One region of the Kitasatospora sp. NPDC018058 genome, then DNA from elsewhere that is predicted to be linked to it. Evidence: riboswitches for the same ligand, from Rfam matches in the RefSeq annotation. Region 1 holds a riboswitch; the other holds the start of a gene.

Region 1 (4,201 bases):
CCGCTGGTGGCCCGGCTGTTCGCCCGGCTGGTGCACGAAGCCGGCTTCCCGGCCGGGGTGTTCAACCTGGTGACCGGTACCGGCGCGGTGGCGGGCGCGGCGCTCGCGGCCCACCCGGAGGTGGACGTGGTGTCGTTCACCGGCTCCACCGCGGTCGGCCGGCAGGTCGCCGAGACGGCCGGGCGCGGACTGAAGCGGGTGGCCCTGGAGCTGGGCGGCAAGTCCGCCAACGTGGTGCTGCCTGGCGCCGACCTGGCCCGCGCGGTCAACGTCAACGTCGCCAACGTCTTCGCCAACTCGGGCCAGACCTGCAGCGCCTGGACCCGGCTGCTGGTGCACCGGGACCAGTACGGGGAGGCCGTCGCGATCGCGGCCAAGGCCGCCGAGAAGTACGTTCCGGGCGACCCGACCGACCCGCAGACCCGGATCGGCCCGCTGGTCAACGCCAAGCAGCTGGACCGGGTGCGCGGCTACCTGGACAGCGCGCTCGCCGAGGGCGCCCGGGTGGTGGTCGGCGGTCCGGAGCCGCTGCCCGAGCTGCCGGCCGGCTTCTACGTCCGCCCGACCGTGCTCGCCGACGTCACCCCGGAGATGACGGTGGCCCAGGAGGAGATCTTCGGCCCGGTGCTGTCGATCGTCCCCTACCGGGACGAGGACCACGCCGCCGAGATCGCCAACGGCACGGTCTACGGCCTGGCCGGCGGCGTCTGGGCCGCGGACACCGACACCGCCGCCGCCTTCGCCCGCCGCCTGGACACCGGCCAGGTCGACCTGAACGGCGGCCGCTTCAACCCGCTGGCCCCGTTCGGCGGTTACAAGAGCTCCGGCCTCGGTCGCGAGCTCGGCCGGCACGGGCTGGAGGAATTCCTGCAGTACAAGTCGCTGCAGTACTAACCGAGTTGGACCGGGGCTGCCGAACTCCTCTCCGGCAGCCCCGGGTTGGGATCAGACCAGGTCGACGCCCGGGTAGAGCGGGAAGGGCGCGAGCAGGTCGGCGGCGCGCTTGGCGATGCCGTCGCGCAGGGCCTCGTCGAGGGCGTAGTTCGCCTTGGACGGGTTGCCGTTGGCAGCGGTGGTGGGGGTGGTGGCGCGCAGCACGGTGTCGATCAGGGCGGCGATCTCGTCCATCTCGGCGGTGCCCAGGCCGCGGGTGGTCAGGGCCGGAGTGCCCAGGCGCACGCCGGAGGTGTACCAGGCACCGTTCGGGTCCAGCGGGACGGAGTTGCGGTTGGTGACGATGCCCGAGTCGAGCAGCGCCGCCTCGGCCTGGCGGCCCGTCAGGCCGTAGCCGGAGACGTCGGCGAGCACCAGGTGGTTGTCGGTGCCGCCGGTGACCAGCTTGCCGCCGCGGCGCAGCAGGCCCTCGGCGAGCGCCTGGGCGTTGTCGACCACGGCGCGGGCGTAGGCCCGGAACTCGGGGCGGCGGGCCTCGGCGAGCGCGACGGCCTTGGCGGCCATCACGTGCGAGAGCGGGCCGCCGAGCACCAACGGGCAGCCGCGGTCGACGTGTTCGGCCAGCGCGGCGTTGCTCAGCACCATGCCGCCGCGCGGGCCGCGCAGGGACTTGTGGGTGGTGGTGGTGACGATGTGGGCGTGCGGCAGCGGGTCGTGGTCGCCGGTGAGCACCTTGCCCGCGACCAGGCCGGCGAAGTGCGCCATGTCGACCATCAGGGTCGCGCCGACCTCGTCCGCGATCTCACGCATCTTGGCGAAGTCCACCAGTCGCGGGTAGGCCGAGTAGCCGGCCACCAGGATCAGCGGACGGAACTCGCGGGCGGTCTCACGCAGCGCGTCGTAGTCGATCAGGCCGGTGGCCGGGTCGGTGCCGTAGCTGCGCTGCTCGAACATCTTGCCCGAGATGTTGGGCCGGAAGCCGTGGGTGAGGTGGCCGCCGGTGTCCAGGGACATGCCCAGCATGCGCTGGTTGCCGAGTTCCTGGCGCAGCCGGGCCCAGTCCTGCTCGGTGAGGTCGTTGACGTTGCGCGCCTCGGCCCGCTCCAGGGCCGGGCTCTCGACCCGCTGGGAGAGGACGGCCCAGAAGGCGGTGAGGTTGGCGTCGATGCCGGAGTGCGGCTGGACGTAGGCGTGCTCGGCGCCGAACAGCTCGCGGGCGTGCTCGGCGGCGATGGCCTCGACGGTGTCGACGTTGCGGCAGCCGGCGTAGAAGCGGCGGCCGACGGTGCCCTCGGCGTACTTGTCGCTGAGCCAGTTGCCCATGGCGAGCAGGACGGCCGGGGAGGCGTAGTTCTCGCTGGCGATCAGCTTGAGCGAGGCGCGCTGGTCCTCCAGCTCCTGGCCGATGGCGGCGGCGATCCGCGGTTCGACGCCGGCCACGACGTCGAGGGCGTTGCGGAAGGCGGTGTCGGCCGCGGGGACGGCGGTGGTGTGGGGCGTCTGCTCGGGCTGGGCCATGGCGGTCTCCTGGCGGGGATGCGGGCGGCCCAGGCGCTCGGCAACTCGACGTGAGGATTCATGTCGACGTGTGGATTCACGAGACCGCTTCCCGATGGTCGATTCCATCCCTACGCGCCAGTCGCGGTCCACCGGGATCGTATCAACACCGCGGGGACCGCGGCGGAGGTCTCAGAATGCGGTACGACCGGCCCGATTGAGGGCACATGTCCGCTCATATGCAATGTCCGTGCTGCGGCGAAATGAAGCCGCCGCAATTCCCGAAACAGTCCGGAATGAATTCCTCCGGAGCACCTTCCGATGATTTGCGGAACCTCGGACGCATCCGATCCGATGCCGCTCGAACGGCCGCCGGGAACCCCAGTTGACCAGGTCGGAAATGCCCTGAGCGTCTCAGGCTCGGTCGGCGAGGGCGTTTCGGTCGGCGCGCTCGCGGTCGGCCGCGTCGTCGCGGCCGGCGCCGGCCGGGACGGTGGTGCCCAGCGGGATGTACGGACCGACGAAGGCCTCCCGCACGGCGGCCAGGTCGGTGAGGTGCCAGGGCCGCAGCCGGAACGGGCCCGCGGAAAGAGTTGGCACGATCAGGGGCGGGGCGGCCATGATCGAAGCATGTCAGATTCGATCAGGAAGGACTGGCAAATATGTCCGACATCGATCACACGGGTGTCGACCAGGAGCTCGTCGCAGCGGCCCGAAAGGTGGCCGAGCGGTACTCGCGGGGCGACAACCACACCGTCGCGGCGGCCGGGCGCAATGCCGACGGGCGGATCGTCACGGCCGTGAACGTCTACCACTTCACCGGCGGCCCGTGCGCGGAGCTGGTGCTCATCGGGGCGGCGGCCGGGCAGGGGGCGTACGACCTCACCACGGTGGTGGCGGTCGCCGACCAGGGGCGCGGGGTCGTGCCACCGTGCGGGCGCTGCCGCCAGGTGCTGCTGGACTACTTCCCCGAGGCGGAGGTCATCGTCGAACGGGACGGACAGCTGCGCGCCCTGCCGGTGCCGGACCTGCTGCCGGAGGCGTACATCTGGGCCGACCACCAGGACGACTGAACCGGGGCGCCCCGGCGCCACCGCTCGTCCTTCGTCCGGCTGCGCGAGGATCGACTGCGCGACGTTCGGCTGCGCGAGCGCGGCTCAAGGCATTAGCGTGCTGGCGACGTGACATCGCTTGCGCGGCCCTGGAGCTGCGGAAATCGCCACCGGAGGGGGCACATTGTCGGACGACCTGCTCATCGCGAAGATCAATCACGGCTTCGACCACCTCGATGCCGACGGGGACGGGCTGCTCACCGAGCGGGATCACGTCCTGATGGGCCACTCGGTGGCCCGCTCGCTCGGCCACCAGGAAGGCTCGGAGGCGGAGGCCGTCATCGTCCGCGCCTACCTGACGATCTGGCACGACCTGCACCTCGCCGGAAAGCCCGCCGGGACGGAGGCGATCACGCGGGAGCAGTTCGTCGCCTCCACCGGCTCGCTCGCCGACGACCCGGAGGCCGCCCGGGAGATCCTCGGCGCGCTCGCCGAGGCCTTCCTCGCCGTGGCGGACGCCGACCGCAGCGGGACGGTGGACGCCGGCGAGTTCTTCGTGTTCCAGCGCGGCCACTTCGCCGGGCTCTGCCGGGACGACGCCGACGAGGCTTTCCGCCGCCTCAACCTCGACGGGGACGGGACACTGTCGGCGGCCGAGTTCACCAGCGCGATCATCGAGTTCTGGACCAGCCGCGACCCGGAGGCGCCGGGGAACTGGTGGACCGGGAAGCCGCCGTACGCGTTCTGACCCGCAGGTG
Region 2 (4,201 bases), on a different contig from region 1:
GGCGAGCCCGGCCCTGCACGAGCTGCTGACCGCCGTCCTCACCCCGGGCCCCGACGCCGGCGCCGACCTCGCCGCCGCGATCGGCATCCTGTGCGACGACGTCGCGATGCCGCGCTCGCAGCGGTGGTACCGCGAAGCCGTCGAACGCTCCCGGCCCGCCCAGCCGGTCTTCGGCCCGGTGTTCAACGGCCCAACCCCGTACGCCAGTTGGCGCCCGGCCCCGCGCGAGCCGTTCGTCGAGGTGCGCAACGCGGTGCCCGCCCTGCAGATCCAGTCCACCGGCGACACCCACGCCCCCTACCAGGGCGCCCTCGCCCTGCACGGCAGGTTGAGCGCCTCCCGCCTGCTCACCGTCCCCGGCCGCATCCACGCCGTCTACCTCAACGGCTACCGCAACTGCGCCCAACAGGCCGTCGACACCTACCTGTTGACCGGCGCGCTGCCGCCGGCCGACACCACCTGCTGAGCGCCGGACCGGCATGGCGCTCGCCGACGTCGGCGAGCGCCGCCGTCACTGCCCCACCCGGCCGTCCACGCACTCGCGCAGCAGGTCGGCGTGCCCGCAGTGCCGGGCGTACTCCTCGACGCGGTGCACCAGCAGCTCCCGCACCGAGACCCCGTGCTTGCCCAACCGCTCCCCCAGGTCCGGGTGTTCGGCCAGCGCGGCGTCGGTGGCGGCCTGCTCCCGCTCCAGGTCCCGCCACGCGGCCTCCACCACGGCCGGATCGGCCACCGCCTCGTCGAAGTCCGCGTCCCGCGCGCCGTAGAGCTTCGGCAGCGGTTCGCCGTCGGTGGTCCAGTTGCGCCAGTCCCGTTCCACCTCGGCCAGGTGCCGCACCAGCCCGAGCAGCGACATCGTCGACGGTGGGACCGAGCGCCGGGCCAGCTGCTCGGCGTCCAGGCCCTCGCACTTCATCCGCACGGTGAGGCGGTAGTTCGTCAGGTAGTCCTCCAGTGTGGCGAGTTCGCCGTCCGGCGAGGGGCCCTCACTGTTGCGCGGGTCGTCGGCCGGATCGGCCCACATGTCGGGGTAGACGCTCGCCTGGGTCCATCGCGCGGGTTGCTCAGTCATCCTCGCATGATCCCCCGCAACGGCCCCTTGCCGCCAACGAGTTACCGCCCGCGGGGACACCCGCCCCTCGGCCGTGCCGGCCCGGCTGCTTGAATCGGCCGCATGAACGTCTTCGAGGAGCGTCTGGCCGAGGGGGATCTCCCCGAGCAGTGGCGCCTTGTGGTCGAACGACTGGCCGTGCGTGCCCGGAGCTGGCCGGCGGCCGCCCCGGCGCTGGAGGACTTCTGGGTCTGGGAGCCGATCTCATGCCCGGAGAGCCGGGACGGCGGCGGGCTTCTGGTCTGGGCCGACCTCGTCCACGGGGACGGCCGATTCGTCAGGCGGACGTTGGGCGCCCAGCTCGATCGGGCGGGGCTGCGCTGCGGAGAGCTCAACTCCCATAGCCCTGGCAGCGCCCGCGAACTCGACGACTTCGCCCTGGTCGTACCGGCCGCCCAGGGCCGCTCGCCCCATGAACTGGCCGACGCGCTGCTCGATTGGTTCGTCCACCGGGCGCGGAAACAGCCGGAGGTCCGCCGGCGCCTCGACTAAGGTGGGCGCCGGGCCGTGACTGGCGCTGGGGTGGATTACCACCGGGAAACGGCCTGACATCCTGTCGATGCCGCGCGCCTGGGCGACCCGTACCGGAGCTCAGGAGTGGCACATGACCGACCTCCAGCAGGCGCGCCTCATGGACGGCACCGCCCTCGCGCGCCGCATCACCGAGGCCACAGCCGCCTCCGCCGCGGACATCCTGCGCCGCACCGGGACGGCGCCGTGTCTGGCGACCGTGCTGGTGGGCGAGGACCCGGCCTCGGTGACCTACGTGCGAATGAAGCGCGCCGCCTGCGCGAAGGCGGGCATCGTGTCGCGGCAGGTGGCGCTGCCCGCCTCGGTGGGCACCGCCGAACTCGTCGAAACGATCAGCGCCCTGTCCGCGGACCCGCAGGTGCACGGCATCCTGCTGCAGCACCCCGTGGGCGGGCACATCGACGAGCGGGCCTCGTTCGAGGCGATCGCGCCGGAGAAGGACGTCGACGGCGTCACGATGCACTCCTTCGCCGCGATGGGCTTCGGCCTGCCCGGCTTCGTCTCGTGCACACCCGGCGGGATCATGCGGCTGCTGGACGAGTACGGGGTCGACCTGGCCGGTAAGCACGCCATGGTGGTCGGGCGCAGCGCCATCCTGGGCAAGCCGGTGGGCATGCTGCTGCTGGGGCGGGACGCGACGGTGACGTACTGCCATTCGCGGACCGCCGATCTGTCCTCGCTGGTGCGCACGGCGGACGTGCTGGTGGCGGCGGTGGGGCGGCCGCGGTTCATCGCGGGGGCGGACGTCAAGCCGGGTGCCGTGGTGGTCGACGCGGGCTACAACCCGGGCAATGTCGGGGACGTCGACTTCGAGGCGGCCCGGCTGCGGGCGGGTCTGATCACCCCTGTTCCGGGCGGTGTCGGGCCGGTGACGATCGCCGTGTTGCTCGCCCAGACGGTCGAGGCGGCGGTGCGCCTGCTCGGTTAAGCCTCCGCCCCGGCTCCCGCCCCCGCCCCGGCCTTCAGGAACCGCAGGAACCCGGCGACGGCCGGCGCCACCCGCTGGCCCCGCCGTGTGGCGGTGTAGACGTGGCGTACCGGGGTGTCGTCCGGGTGCAGGGGCACCAGGGCGATGTCGGGGCGGGCGGCGCGGGCGGCCAGGGAGGGGATGAGGGTGGGGCCCATGCCGGCGGCGACCAGGCCGAGTTTGGCGGTCCAGGCGCCGACGGCGTACTCGATCCGGGGCTGGAAGCCGCTGCGCACGCAGGCCGCGAGCAGGGTGGATCCAAGCTCACGGCGGGCGGCGATCCACGGTTCGTCGGCGAGTTCGAGCAGCCGGACGCGGGGTCGGCGGGCGAGGCGGTGGCCGCGTGGCAGGGCGACCAGCACCGGGTCGTCGAGCAGTGGCCGCAGGTCGAACTGCTCGGTGTCGTAGGCGTCTTCGGCGGCCGAGGCGTAGGTGGCGACCACGGCGAGGTCGATCGCGCCGTCCGCGAGCTGGTCCAGCAGGTGCGCGGAGAGGCCTTCGGTGAGGCCGATCTCGACCTGCGGGTGCGCGGCGCGGAAGGCCGCGAGGGCGCTGGGGACGAGTTCGGCGTTGGCGCTGTCGAAGGCGCCCACCCGCAGTCGTCCGGCGTTCAGTTCGGTGAGGGCGGCGAGGTCGCGGCGGGTGGTGTCGAGGCGTTCCAGCAGGGCTTCGGCGTGCGGGAGCAGGGCGCGGCCGTGTTCGGTCAGCCGCACGCCGCGGGCCAGGCGGTCGAACAGGGGGGTGCCCAACTCGGCTTCCAGGGTGGCGATCTGGCGGGAGATCGCGGACTGGGTGAAGCCGAGGCGCTCCCCGGCGGCGGTGAAGGAGCCGAGGTGGGCGACGGTGCGGAAGACGTCCAGCCAAGCCATGTCCATTGCGCATGGCTATCATGCGAGACATTCGTTTGTCGCCTGGCTTGCGGGTGCCTAGCGTGGTGGGCATGGAGAAGATCGCTTTTCTGGGCCTGGGCCGGATGGGGCAGCCGATGGCCCGCCGTCTCGCCGCCGCCGGCTACCCGTTGACCGTCTGGAACCGCTCCCCCGGCCGTGCCGAGGGCCTCGCCGAGGCCGGTAGTGCGGCCGAGGCGGTGGCCGGGGCGGACGTCGTGGTCACCATGCTGTCCGATCCGGCGGCGGTGGCCGAGGTGGCCGGGCAGTTCACGGCCGAACTGGCCCCGGGCGCGCTGTGGATCGACATGTCCTCGGTCGGTCCGCGCGCGGTCGCCGAGCTGCGCGCCCAACTGCCGGACGGTGTGGGCATGGTGGACGCCCCGGTGATGGGCAGTGTGGGCCCGGCGGCCAGCGGGGACCTGGTCGTGTACGCGGGCGGCGAGGACGCCGACGTTGAGCGCGCCCGGCCCGTGCTGGAGCACCTCGGCCGGGTGCGGCACTGCGGCGGCCCGGGTGCGGGGGCGGCGCTGAAGGTGGTGGTGATCAGCGCGATCGTCGCCTCGGTCACGGCGGTGGGCGAAGTGCTGGCGGCGGCCGATGAGTTGGGCGTGCCGCAGGACGTCGCGGCGGAGGTGCTGGCGTCGGGGCCGCTCGCGGGGGTGGTGGCCCGGGCGCACAGCACGGTGTCGGACTTCCCCGTCC

The links. A riboswitch is a leader RNA that binds a small molecule or an ion and turns the genes downstream of it on or off. The one in region 1 is predicted to bind ZMP and ZTP.
Region 2: it holds a riboswitch for ZMP and ZTP, as region 1 does, so the genes downstream of both, ACH4E7_RS23780 (bifunctional 5,10-methylenetetrahydrofolate dehydrogenase/5,10-methenyltetrahydrofolate cyclohydrolase) here and ACH4E7_RS05290 (glycine hydroxymethyltransferase) in region 1, are expected to answer to the same signal.

The regions. Positions count from the first base shown of each region.
Region 1 is NZ_JBIRFA010000003.1:81,133-85,333, forward strand. It holds gene ACH4E7_RS05285 (aldehyde dehydrogenase family protein) at 1-894, shown strand, start outside; gene ACH4E7_RS05290 (glycine hydroxymethyltransferase) at 946-2,412, opposite strand; ZMP/ZTP riboswitch at 2,433-2,547, opposite strand; gene ACH4E7_RS05295 (hypothetical protein) at 2,806-3,012, opposite strand; gene ACH4E7_RS05300 (cytidine deaminase family protein) at 3,054-3,464, shown strand; gene ACH4E7_RS05305 (EF-hand domain-containing protein) at 3,628-4,191, shown strand.
Region 2 is NZ_JBIRFA010000016.1:193,277-197,477, reverse strand. It holds gene ACH4E7_RS23795 (alpha/beta fold hydrolase) at 1-466, shown strand, start outside; gene ACH4E7_RS23790 (DinB family protein) at 512-1,072, opposite strand; gene ACH4E7_RS23785 (hypothetical protein) at 1,175-1,603, shown strand; ZMP/ZTP riboswitch at 1,609-1,694, shown strand; gene ACH4E7_RS23780 (bifunctional 5,10-methylenetetrahydrofolate dehydrogenase/5,10-methenyltetrahydrofolate cyclohydrolase) at 1,716-2,570, shown strand; gene ACH4E7_RS23775 (LysR family transcriptional regulator) at 2,567-3,484, opposite strand; gene ACH4E7_RS23770 (NAD(P)-dependent oxidoreductase) at 3,550-4,201, shown strand, end outside.